One region of the Cytobacillus sp. FSL K6-0265 genome, then DNA from elsewhere that is predicted to be linked to it. Evidence: a T-box and tRNA genes for the amino acid it is inferred to sense, from the RefSeq annotation. Region 1 holds a T-box; the other regions hold tRNA genes.
What was found. A T-box is a leader RNA that pairs with one kind of tRNA and senses whether it is charged. The one in region 1 lies ahead of serS (serine--tRNA ligase), so its partner is inferred to be a tRNA-Ser.

Region 1 (2,175 bases):
ATGGCAAAAGATATATAACCGTTGTTATGAATGCTAAGGGCGGCGGTGATTCTGGCTATAATCAAGCTAGATTCGACGAAACAAAGAAAATGTTTGATTACGCATTCTCTAATTTCGACAAAAAAGAAATTGTTCCTGCTGGCTATCAAGTGAAAGATAAAGAAAAGCTAGCTGTCGAAAAAGGGAAAGAAAATGCAGTAGCGATTGAATCAAAAGAGGCTATTACATTAACTGTTAAAAACGGTGAAGAAGAGAATTATCAACCAAAGCTTGTGGTCAATGAAGATTTATTAAATGATCAAGGACAATTAACAGCTCCTGTAAAAAAAGGGGATGTTGTTGGTTATTTAACGGTTGAAGATAAAGATGGCAATGTGATTGAATTTTTAAATTCAAACGAAGCGAGAGTTGATGTCATCGCTTCTGAAACGATTGAAAAGGCTAACTGGTTCGTTTTATCTATGCGTGGTGTCGGTGGATTCTTTGGCGATGTTTGGGACAGTGTCGCATCTACTGTTAAAGGTTGGTTTTCTTGAATAATGTAGTTGCATTTGGCTTATAATTATAGTAAATTATGAATTACTAATAAGTTAAATAAAAGAAAGCATAAAGAAGGAATTAGTATCAAGTATACTTTTGCCAAAGAGAGCTGGTGGTTGGTGCAAACCAGACAAAAGCACTTGAGAATCCATCCTTTGCGTAGAGCTTGGAACACATTTTTTGTAAGTAAAAGCTCTCGGGTGAACCTCGTTAAAGATTTAAAGTGAAAAGTATGGTTTATACTTTTAACTAGGGTGGCAACGCGGGTAACTCTCGTCCCTTTATTGGGGACGGGAGTTTTTTGTTTTCACAAATTTGAATATGGAGGGAAAGGCAATGTTAGATATCAAATATTTAAGAGCGAATTTTGCTGAAGTGAAAGAAAAACTAGAAAAACACCGTGGGGAAGATATTTCTGATCTTGAGAAATTTGAAGATTTGGATGTAAAACGCCGAGAATTACTTGTAAAAACGGAAGAGCTCAAAAGCAAAAGAAATGAAGTATCACAGCAAGTGGCTGCTTTGAAACGAGAGAAAAAGGATGCGGACCATTTAATTGCTGAGATGAGACAAGTGGGCGACCAAATTAAAGATTTGGACCATGAGTTACGTGAAGTAGAAGCTGAACTAGAGCTTATCTTACTCAGCATTCCAAATATCCCACATGAAAGTGTACCAGTTGGTGAGACAGAAGATGACAACGTCTTAGCTTGGCAATGGGGAGAAGTAAAGGGCTTTAATTTTGAATTTAAACCGCATTGGGATATAGCGACTGATCTTGGTATTTTAGATTTTGAACGAGCAGGAAAAGTAACAGGTAGTCGTTTTGTTTTTTATAAAGGATTAGGTGCTAGATTAGAGCGCGCATTGTATAATTTTATGTTGGATCTTCATACAGAAGAACATGGATACGAAGAAGTGCTACCACCATATATGGTTAATCGTGCAAGTATGACTGGTACAGGGCAATTACCAAAATTTGAAGAAGATGCTTTTTTAATTGAGAGTGAAGATTATTTCCTTATCCCAACGGCAGAGGTACCGATTACGAATATGCATCGTGATGAAATTTTAAGTGCGGATCAATTACCAATTAATTATGCTGCATTTAGTGCGTGCTTCCGTTCTGAAGCTGGATCCGCTGGCCGTGATACGAGGGGTCTTATTCGTCAGCATCAGTTTAATAAGGTTGAGCTTGTGAAGTTTGTTAAACCAGAAGATTCTTATAATGAGTTAGAGAAATTAACGAAGAATGCAGAAAAAGTTTTACAACTACTGGGTTTACCTTATCGCGTCATGAGTATGTGCACGGCTGATTTAGGATTCACAGCTGCGAAGAAATACGATATTGAAGTATGGATGCCTAGCTACGATAATTATCGAGAAATTTCTTCTTGTAGTAACTTTGAAGCTTTCCAAGCGAGACGTGCCAATATTCGCTTCCGCCGTGATGCTAAAGGTAAGCCAGAGAATGTTCATACATTAAATGGCTCTGGATTAGCAGTGGGACGTACAGTCGCTGCGATATTAGAGAATTATCAACAAGCTGATGGTAGTGTCGTTATTCCAGAAGTACTTCGCCCTTATATGGGGAACAAAGAAGTGATAAAACCAGCAAATTAAGGTAGACGATAG
Region 2 (2,175 bases), 470 kb from region 1:
GGCAGGTTGCCCACGTGTTACTCACCCGTCCGCCGCTAATCATTGGGAGCAAGCTCCCTCTGATTCGCTCGACTTGCATGTATTAGGCACGCCGCCAGCGTTCGTCCTGAGCCAGGATCAAACTCTCCAATAAAGTGTTTGATTAGCTCGTTTGCACCTATGGTGCTTTGTTGCTGATAAATCAGCTTTTTTAGAATTACGCTTGACGTTTTGTGTTCGTTCAGTTTTCAAAGAACAATCTTTTCGGTAATGGAGCGGGTGAAGGGAATCGAACCCTCATCATCAGCTTGGAAGGCTGAGGTTTTACCACTAAACTACACCCGCATTAATTTGTTTTGTTGGTTTCACATAATCGGGAAGACAGGATTCGAACCTGCGACCCCTTGGTCCCAAACCAAGTGCTCTACCAAGCTGAGCTACTTCCCGTATCTATAATGGCGCGCCCGAGAGGAGTCGAACCCCTAACCTTTTGATCCGTAGTCAAACGCTCTATCCAATTGAGCTACGGGCGCCTTGAAGCAACTCTATTATAATATCATACTAATTTTAATGCGTCAACTATTTTTTAAAACTTTTTCGATGCGGCCGAGAGGACTTGAACCTCCACGGGTTATTCACCCACTAGGCCCTCAACCTAGCGCGTCTGCCATTCCGCCACGACCGCATAAATTGTTAAAGATGAGCCATGAAGGACTCGAACCTTCGACCCTCTGATTAAAAGTCAGATGCTCTACCAACTGAGCTAATGGCTCATAAAAATGGCTGGGCTAGCAGGGATCGAACCTGCGAATGACGGAATCAAAATCCGTTGCCTTACCGCTTGGCTATAGCCCATTTATCTAAAATATGGCGGTCCGGACGGGACTCGAACCCGCGACCTCCTGCGTGACAGGCAGGCATTCTAACCAACTGAACTACCGGACCTAACCTTTGAAAAGATGACCCCTACGGGATTCGAACCCGTGTTACCGCCGTGAAAGGGCGGTGTCTTAACCGCTTGACCAAGGGGCCATAACATAAAAATAAAAAAAACAAATATGTATATATAAATGGCGGAGAAGGAGGGATTTGAACCCTCGCGCCAGTTGCCCGACCTACACCCTTAGCAGGGGCGCCTCTTCAGCCACTTGAGTACTTCTCCAAAATGGCTCCGCAGGTAGGATTCGAACCTACGACCGTTCGGTTAACAGCCGAATGCTCTACCACTGAGCTACTGCGGAATATGTTAAAAAGAATATGTAGTCAACAAGGACTTCCTTATCGACTCTTTAAATTATAATTACCACCATGTAAAAAGTCAAGCATGAATTTTAATTATTTTTATCAGCAGATATTAGCACTAATTTGCCCATACATTGTCCACATCTATACTTGTTTGTGTTGATTCGGCGTTTCCTTCTATAGACTTGATTACATTGATCACATTTATACATAATGTAAGAAACTTTCTGTGGTAAAGACGAACAATGCCGCGGTGCACCCACTTTAGCCATTAGCCTCCGAAAATCACTATCTCGATGTTGATAACCTCTACCAGCCAGATGAAGATGGTAATGACATAGTTCATGTTTAATAATACCAACTAATTCTTCCATTCCTAAATGCTGATAATATGTCGGATTAATTTCAATACGATGATCAGTCAACATATATCGTCCACCGGTTGTTCTTAATCTACTATTAAATTTCGCTATATGACGAAAAGGCTGATTGAACCACCTTAAAGATACTTCTTCAACTAACCTTTGTAATTCCTTATCACTCATTTCTTCACTCCTAGCAAGGATAAAATTAGCACGTGACAACCTATCAGCGCATACAATTGATATACATTAGCATAGCATAAAGGACTGTGGAAAGTGAGAGAAAGGAGGCTATTCCCATGCCGGTTTGGTTACAGAACCAAATGAAACGTGCTTTCTTAGAGAAGGACCGTTATCAAATTAAATTATTGAATCAATGCTGGTACTTTTATAGAAAAAAGCATTGTTCTGGTACGTAGGAAACGCCTTCTCAAAACTCCCACAATTAATCACATAAAAAGCCGTTGAACAAAACGGCTTTTTATACGTATTTATTTGCCTTGTTGCAGCATGGTTAATGCCACTCTGCCTTTTTGTTGGTCAACCGAATCAACCCATACAGTAACAACATCACCAACAGATACGACATCTA
Region 3 (2,175 bases), 3.5 Mb from region 1:
GGCGCCGCAAGGCGTGGGGGTTCGACTCCCTTCACCCGCACCAGTTTTCATTTTAAATATTTGCGGAAGTAGTTCAGTGGTAGAACATCACCTTGCCAAGGTGAGGGTCGCGGGTTCGAATCCCGTCTTCCGCTCCAATATTTGCCGGGGTGGCGGAACTGGCAGACGCACAGGACTTAAAATCCTGCGGTAGGTGACTACCGTACCGGTTCGATTCCGGTCCTCGGCACCATTCTTTTAAAATTAAGCGCCCGTAGCTCAATTGGATAGAGCGTTTGACTACGGATCAAAAGGTTAGGGGTTCGACTCCTCTCGGGCGCGTTTTGTTTCGGGAAGTAGCTCAGCTTGGTAGAGCACTTGGTTTGGGACCAAGGGGTCGCAGGTTCGAATCCTGTCTTCCCGACCACTAATATACATATTTCTTAGGGGCCTTAGCTCAGCTGGGAGAGCGCCTGCTTTGCACGCAGGAGGTCAGCGGTTCGATCCCGCTAGGCTCCACCAATTTAATTTTATACAATATATTCTATGGCGGTGTAGCTCAGCTGGCTAGAGCGTACGGTTCATACCCGTGAGGTCGGGGGTTCGATCCCCTCCGCCGCTACCATAGATAGAATGATGGACCTTTAGCTCAGCTGGTTAGAGCAGACGGCTCATAACCGTCCGGTCGTAGGTTCGAGTCCTACAAGGTCCACCATTATTCGGAGGAATACCCAAGTCTGGCTGAAGGGATCGGTCTTGAAAACCGACAGGGGTGTTAAAGCCCGCGGGGGTTCGAATCCCTCTTCCTCCGCCATTTATATTATTATCGCGGGGTGGAGCAGTCCGGTAGCTCGTCGGGCTCATAACCCGAAGGTCGCAGGTTCAAATCCTGCCCCCGCAATCTGGTCCGGTAGTTCAGTTGGTTAGAATGCCTGCCTGTCACGCAGGAGGTCGCGGGTTCGAGTCCCGTCCGGACCGCCATTTACATATTCATTATTTTGGCTCAGTAGCTCAGTCGGTAGAGCAAAGGACTGAAAATCCTTGTGTCGGCGGTTCGATTCCGTCCTGAGCCATCTTTTATGGCGGTTGTGGCGAAGTGGTTAACGCATCGGATTGTGGTTCCGACATTCGTGGGTTCGATTCCCATCAGCCGCCCCATTGCGGGTGTAGTTTAGTGGTAAAACCTCAGCCTTCCAAGCTGATGATGAGGGTTCGATTCCCTTCACCCGCTTAAATAGGGGCCTATAGCTCAGCTGGTTAGAGCGCACGCCTGATAAGCGTGAGGTCGATGGTTCGAGTCCATTTAGGCCCACCATTTATATTATTCCGCAGTAGCTCAGTGGTAGAGCATTCGGCTGTTAACCGAACGGTCGTAGGTTCGAATCCTACCTGCGGAGCCATATGGAGAAGTACTCAAGTGGCTGAAGAGGCGCCCCTGCTAAGGGTGTAGGTCGGGCAACCGGCGCGAGGGTTCAAATCCCTCCTTCTCCGCCATTTGGCCCCTTGGTCAAGCGGTTAAGACACCGCCCTTTCACGGCGGTAACACGGGTTCGAATCCCGTAGGGGTCATAAAAAAGAAGCTGTCAACATAAGTTGACAGCTTCTTTTTTATGTTGCTAACACTTTTCAGATGTTACATTTTCTATCATTAGATGTCAAAATAATTTGAAAAATAACAAGGGATTTTTATACTTAAGACGAATTATTTAAGAAAGAGTAATGTAATACAAGGAGTGGAATGAATTAAAATGAATACAACTGCATACCCAACTGAATTCGAAATGCACTTGTTTCATGAAGGAAATTTATTTAAGGCATACGAATTGTTTGGATCACACCGTCATAAAGAAGGAGATCATTGGGTTACTTGTTTTACTATCTATGCGCCACATGCCTCCTCAATATCATTAGTGGGTTCTTTTAATCATTGGAACGCCGAAGGTTTTTCATTGAAAAAAGTAAATAATGAGGGGATATGGAGAATTCAGCTAGAAGGAGATTTAACAGGAGAAATTTATAAATATGCAATTAAGAACAAAGATGGACAAATTTCCTTAAAGGCTGATCCCTTTGCTTTTTATTCTGAATTACGACCTAGAACTGCTTCAATTGTTTATACTTTAGAAGATTACAAATGGAATGATCAACGCTGGCAAAAGGAAAAACAATATAGGAAAGCATTTACAGAACCTATGA
Region 4 (2,175 bases), 1.3 Mb from region 1:
GCAAGGTGATGTTCTACCACTGAACTACTTCCGCAAAATGGCTGGGCTAGCAGGGTTCGAACCTGCGAATGACGGAATCAAAATCCGTTGCCTTACCACTTGGCTATAGCCCACTTATATATTCTATGTTTGATAGCAAAAAATGTGAATTAAAATTAATGGGGCGGCTGATGGGAATCGAACCCACGAATGTCGGAACCACAATCCGATGCGTTAACCACTTCGCCACAACCGCCATAATTGGCAGGGGTAGTAGGAATCGAACCCACATCAAAGGTTTTGGAGACCTTCGTTTTACCATTAAACTATACCCCTAGATGGTGGAGGGGGGCAGATTCGAACTGCCGAACCCGAAGGAGCGGATTTACAGTCCGCCGCGTTTAGCCACTTCGCTACCCCTCCATGAAAAACGATGCCGGCCAGAGGACTTGAACCCCCAACCTACTGATTACAAGTCAGTTGCTCTACCAATTGAGCTAGGCCGGCAAATGGTGGCTCAGGACGGAATCGAACCGCCGACACAAGGATTTTCAGTCCTTTGCTCTACCGACTGAGCTACTGAGCCAAACTTATACGTTTTACAATATGTTTCTTTTATAAATTTGTGAAAAATTATGTAGTGGCGGTCCGGACGGGACTCGAACCCGCGACCTCCTGCGTGACAGGCAGGCATTCTAACCAACTGAACTACCGGACCAAATTGCGGGGGCAGGATTTGAACCTGCGACCTTCGGGTTATGAGCCCGACGAGCTACCGGACTGCTCCACCCCGCGATAATAATAATGGTGGAGGATGACGGGATCGAACCGCCGACCCTCTGCTTGTAAGGCAGATGCTCTCCCAGCTGAGCTAATCCTCCAAATGGTGACCCCTACGGGATTCGAACCCGTGTTACCGCCGTGAAAGGGCGGTGTCTTAACCGCTTGACCAAGGGGCCAATTTATTTTATGTTTTAATGGCGGAGAGCAAGGGATTTGAACCCTTGAGACGGCTATAAACCGCCTACACGATTTCCAATCGTGCTCCTTCGGCCAGCTCGGACAGCTCTCCATTGGCTCCGCAGGTAGGATTCGAACCTACGACCGTTCGGTTAACAGCCGAATGCTCTACCACTGAGCTACTGCGGAATAATATTATAGTATGTATGCCCGGCAACGTCCTACTCTCACAAGGGGACAGCCCCTAACTACCATCGGCGCTGAGAAGCTTAACTTCCGTGTTCGGTATGGGAACGGGTGTGACCTTCTCGCTATCGCCACCGGACTTTTTAAAGACATTTATTATTATAACGTCTTTTATGAATTTTTCAAGAGAAATTTTATAAATCATTCTCTGAAAACTAGGTAATGTTGAAGAAGAATGTTATTGAGTAATCGCCTATGCGTGCTGACGGTACTACTAAGGTAGTGTTGTCTAGCTGCGGCGCCTAGGTGCTCGAGGTCATAAGCCAAATTTGTCATGAGGTTAAAGAACAACCTCCTGTCAAATTCGTCTTATGCTTGTCGCACCTGGGCAAGGCGCCTCCGCATTTCGAATTGGTTAAGTCCTCGATCGATTAGTATTAGTCAGCTGCATGTGTCGCCACACTTCCACCTCTAACCTATCAACCTGATCATCTTTCAGGGATCTTACTAGCTTGCGCTATGGGAAATCTCATCTCGAGGGGGGCTTCATGCTTAGATGCTTTCAGCACTTATCCCTTCCGCACATAGCTACCCAGCGATGCCTTTGGCAAGACAACTGGTACACCAGCGGTGCGTCCATCCCGGTCCTCTCGTACTAAGGACAGCTCCTCTCAAATTTCCTGCGCCCACGACGGATAGGGACCGAACTGTCTCACGACGTTCTGAACCCAGCTCGCGTACCGCTTTAATGGGCGAACAGCCCAACCCTTGGGACCGACTACAGCCCCAGGATGCGATGAGCCGACATCGAGGTGCCAAACCTCCCCGTCGATGTGGACTCTTGGGGGAGATAAGCCTGTTATCCCCGGGGTAGCTTTTATCCGTTGAGCGATGGCCCTTCCATGCGGAACCACCGGATCACTAAGCCCGACTTTCGTCCCTGCTCGACTTGTAGGTCTCGCAGTCAAGCTCCCTTGTGCCTTTACACTCTACGAATGATTTCCAACCATTCTGAGGGAACCTTTGGGCGCCTCCGTTACTCTTTAGGAG

Region 2: it has a tRNA-Ser gene. The T-box ahead of serS (serine--tRNA ligase) is inferred to sense a tRNA for this amino acid. The anticodon was not compared.
Region 3: it has a tRNA-Ser gene. The T-box ahead of serS (serine--tRNA ligase) is inferred to sense a tRNA for this amino acid. The anticodon was not compared.
Region 4: it has a tRNA-Ser gene. The T-box ahead of serS (serine--tRNA ligase) is inferred to sense a tRNA for this amino acid. The anticodon was not compared.

The regions. Positions count from the first base shown of each region.
Region 1 covers NZ_JBBOPE010000001.1:18,168-20,342, forward strand. Annotated here, with positions in the region: gene MHH73_RS00075 (D-alanyl-D-alanine carboxypeptidase family protein) at 1-536, shown strand, start outside; T-box leader at 599-824, shown strand; gene serS (serine--tRNA ligase) at 877-2,163, shown strand.
Region 2 covers NZ_JBBOPE010000001.1:488,568-490,742, reverse strand. Annotated here, with positions in the region: rRNA gene MHH73_RS02635 (16S ribosomal RNA) at 1-133, opposite strand, end outside; tRNA gene MHH73_RS02630 (tRNA-Gly) at 251-324, opposite strand; tRNA gene MHH73_RS02625 (tRNA-Pro) at 353-426, opposite strand; tRNA gene MHH73_RS02620 (tRNA-Arg) at 436-512, opposite strand; tRNA gene MHH73_RS02615 (tRNA-Leu) at 581-664, opposite strand; tRNA gene MHH73_RS02610 (tRNA-Lys) at 680-752, opposite strand; tRNA gene MHH73_RS02605 (tRNA-Gln) at 760-834, opposite strand; tRNA gene MHH73_RS02600 (tRNA-Asp) at 848-924, opposite strand; tRNA gene MHH73_RS02595 (tRNA-Glu) at 940-1,011, opposite strand; tRNA gene MHH73_RS02590 (tRNA-Ser) at 1,051-1,141, opposite strand; tRNA gene MHH73_RS02585 (tRNA-Asn) at 1,146-1,220, opposite strand; gene MHH73_RS02580 (SprT family protein) at 1,311-1,766, opposite strand; gene cmpA (cortex morphogenetic protein CmpA) at 1,883-2,002, shown strand; gene MHH73_RS02570 (Tex family protein) at 2,075-2,175, opposite strand, start outside.
Region 3 covers NZ_JBBOPE010000001.1:3,517,858-3,520,032, reverse strand. Annotated here, with positions in the region: tRNA gene MHH73_RS17810 (tRNA-Leu) at 1-43, shown strand, start outside; tRNA gene MHH73_RS17805 (tRNA-Gly) at 63-137, shown strand; tRNA gene MHH73_RS17800 (tRNA-Leu) at 144-232, shown strand; tRNA gene MHH73_RS17795 (tRNA-Arg) at 248-321, shown strand; tRNA gene MHH73_RS17790 (tRNA-Pro) at 330-406, shown strand; tRNA gene MHH73_RS17785 (tRNA-Ala) at 426-501, shown strand; tRNA gene MHH73_RS17780 (tRNA-Met) at 528-604, shown strand; tRNA gene MHH73_RS17775 (tRNA-Ile) at 618-694, shown strand; tRNA gene MHH73_RS17770 (tRNA-Ser) at 701-793, shown strand; tRNA gene MHH73_RS17765 (tRNA-Met) at 807-880, shown strand; tRNA gene MHH73_RS17760 (tRNA-Asp) at 884-960, shown strand; tRNA gene MHH73_RS17755 (tRNA-Phe) at 980-1,052, shown strand; tRNA gene MHH73_RS17750 (tRNA-His) at 1,062-1,137, shown strand; tRNA gene MHH73_RS17745 (tRNA-Gly) at 1,140-1,210, shown strand; tRNA gene MHH73_RS17740 (tRNA-Ile) at 1,218-1,294, shown strand; tRNA gene MHH73_RS17735 (tRNA-Asn) at 1,305-1,379, shown strand; tRNA gene MHH73_RS17730 (tRNA-Ser) at 1,383-1,473, shown strand; tRNA gene MHH73_RS17725 (tRNA-Glu) at 1,477-1,548, shown strand; gene glgB (1,4-alpha-glucan branching enzyme) at 1,728-2,175, shown strand, end outside.
Region 4 covers NZ_JBBOPE010000001.1:1,315,705-1,317,879, reverse strand. Annotated here, with positions in the region: tRNA gene MHH73_RS06760 (tRNA-Gly) at 1-34, opposite strand, end outside; tRNA gene MHH73_RS06755 (tRNA-Gln) at 39-113, opposite strand; tRNA gene MHH73_RS06750 (tRNA-His) at 160-235, opposite strand; tRNA gene MHH73_RS06745 (tRNA-Trp) at 242-315, opposite strand; tRNA gene MHH73_RS06740 (tRNA-Tyr) at 319-402, opposite strand; tRNA gene MHH73_RS06735 (tRNA-Thr) at 414-486, opposite strand; tRNA gene MHH73_RS06730 (tRNA-Phe) at 490-565, opposite strand; tRNA gene MHH73_RS06725 (tRNA-Asp) at 621-697, opposite strand; tRNA gene MHH73_RS06720 (tRNA-Met) at 701-774, opposite strand; tRNA gene MHH73_RS06715 (tRNA-Val) at 785-860, opposite strand; tRNA gene MHH73_RS06710 (tRNA-Glu) at 864-938, opposite strand; tRNA gene MHH73_RS06705 (tRNA-Ser) at 958-1,051, opposite strand; tRNA gene MHH73_RS06700 (tRNA-Asn) at 1,054-1,128, opposite strand; rRNA gene rrf (5S ribosomal RNA) at 1,148-1,264, opposite strand; rRNA gene MHH73_RS06690 (23S ribosomal RNA) at 1,537-2,175, opposite strand, start outside.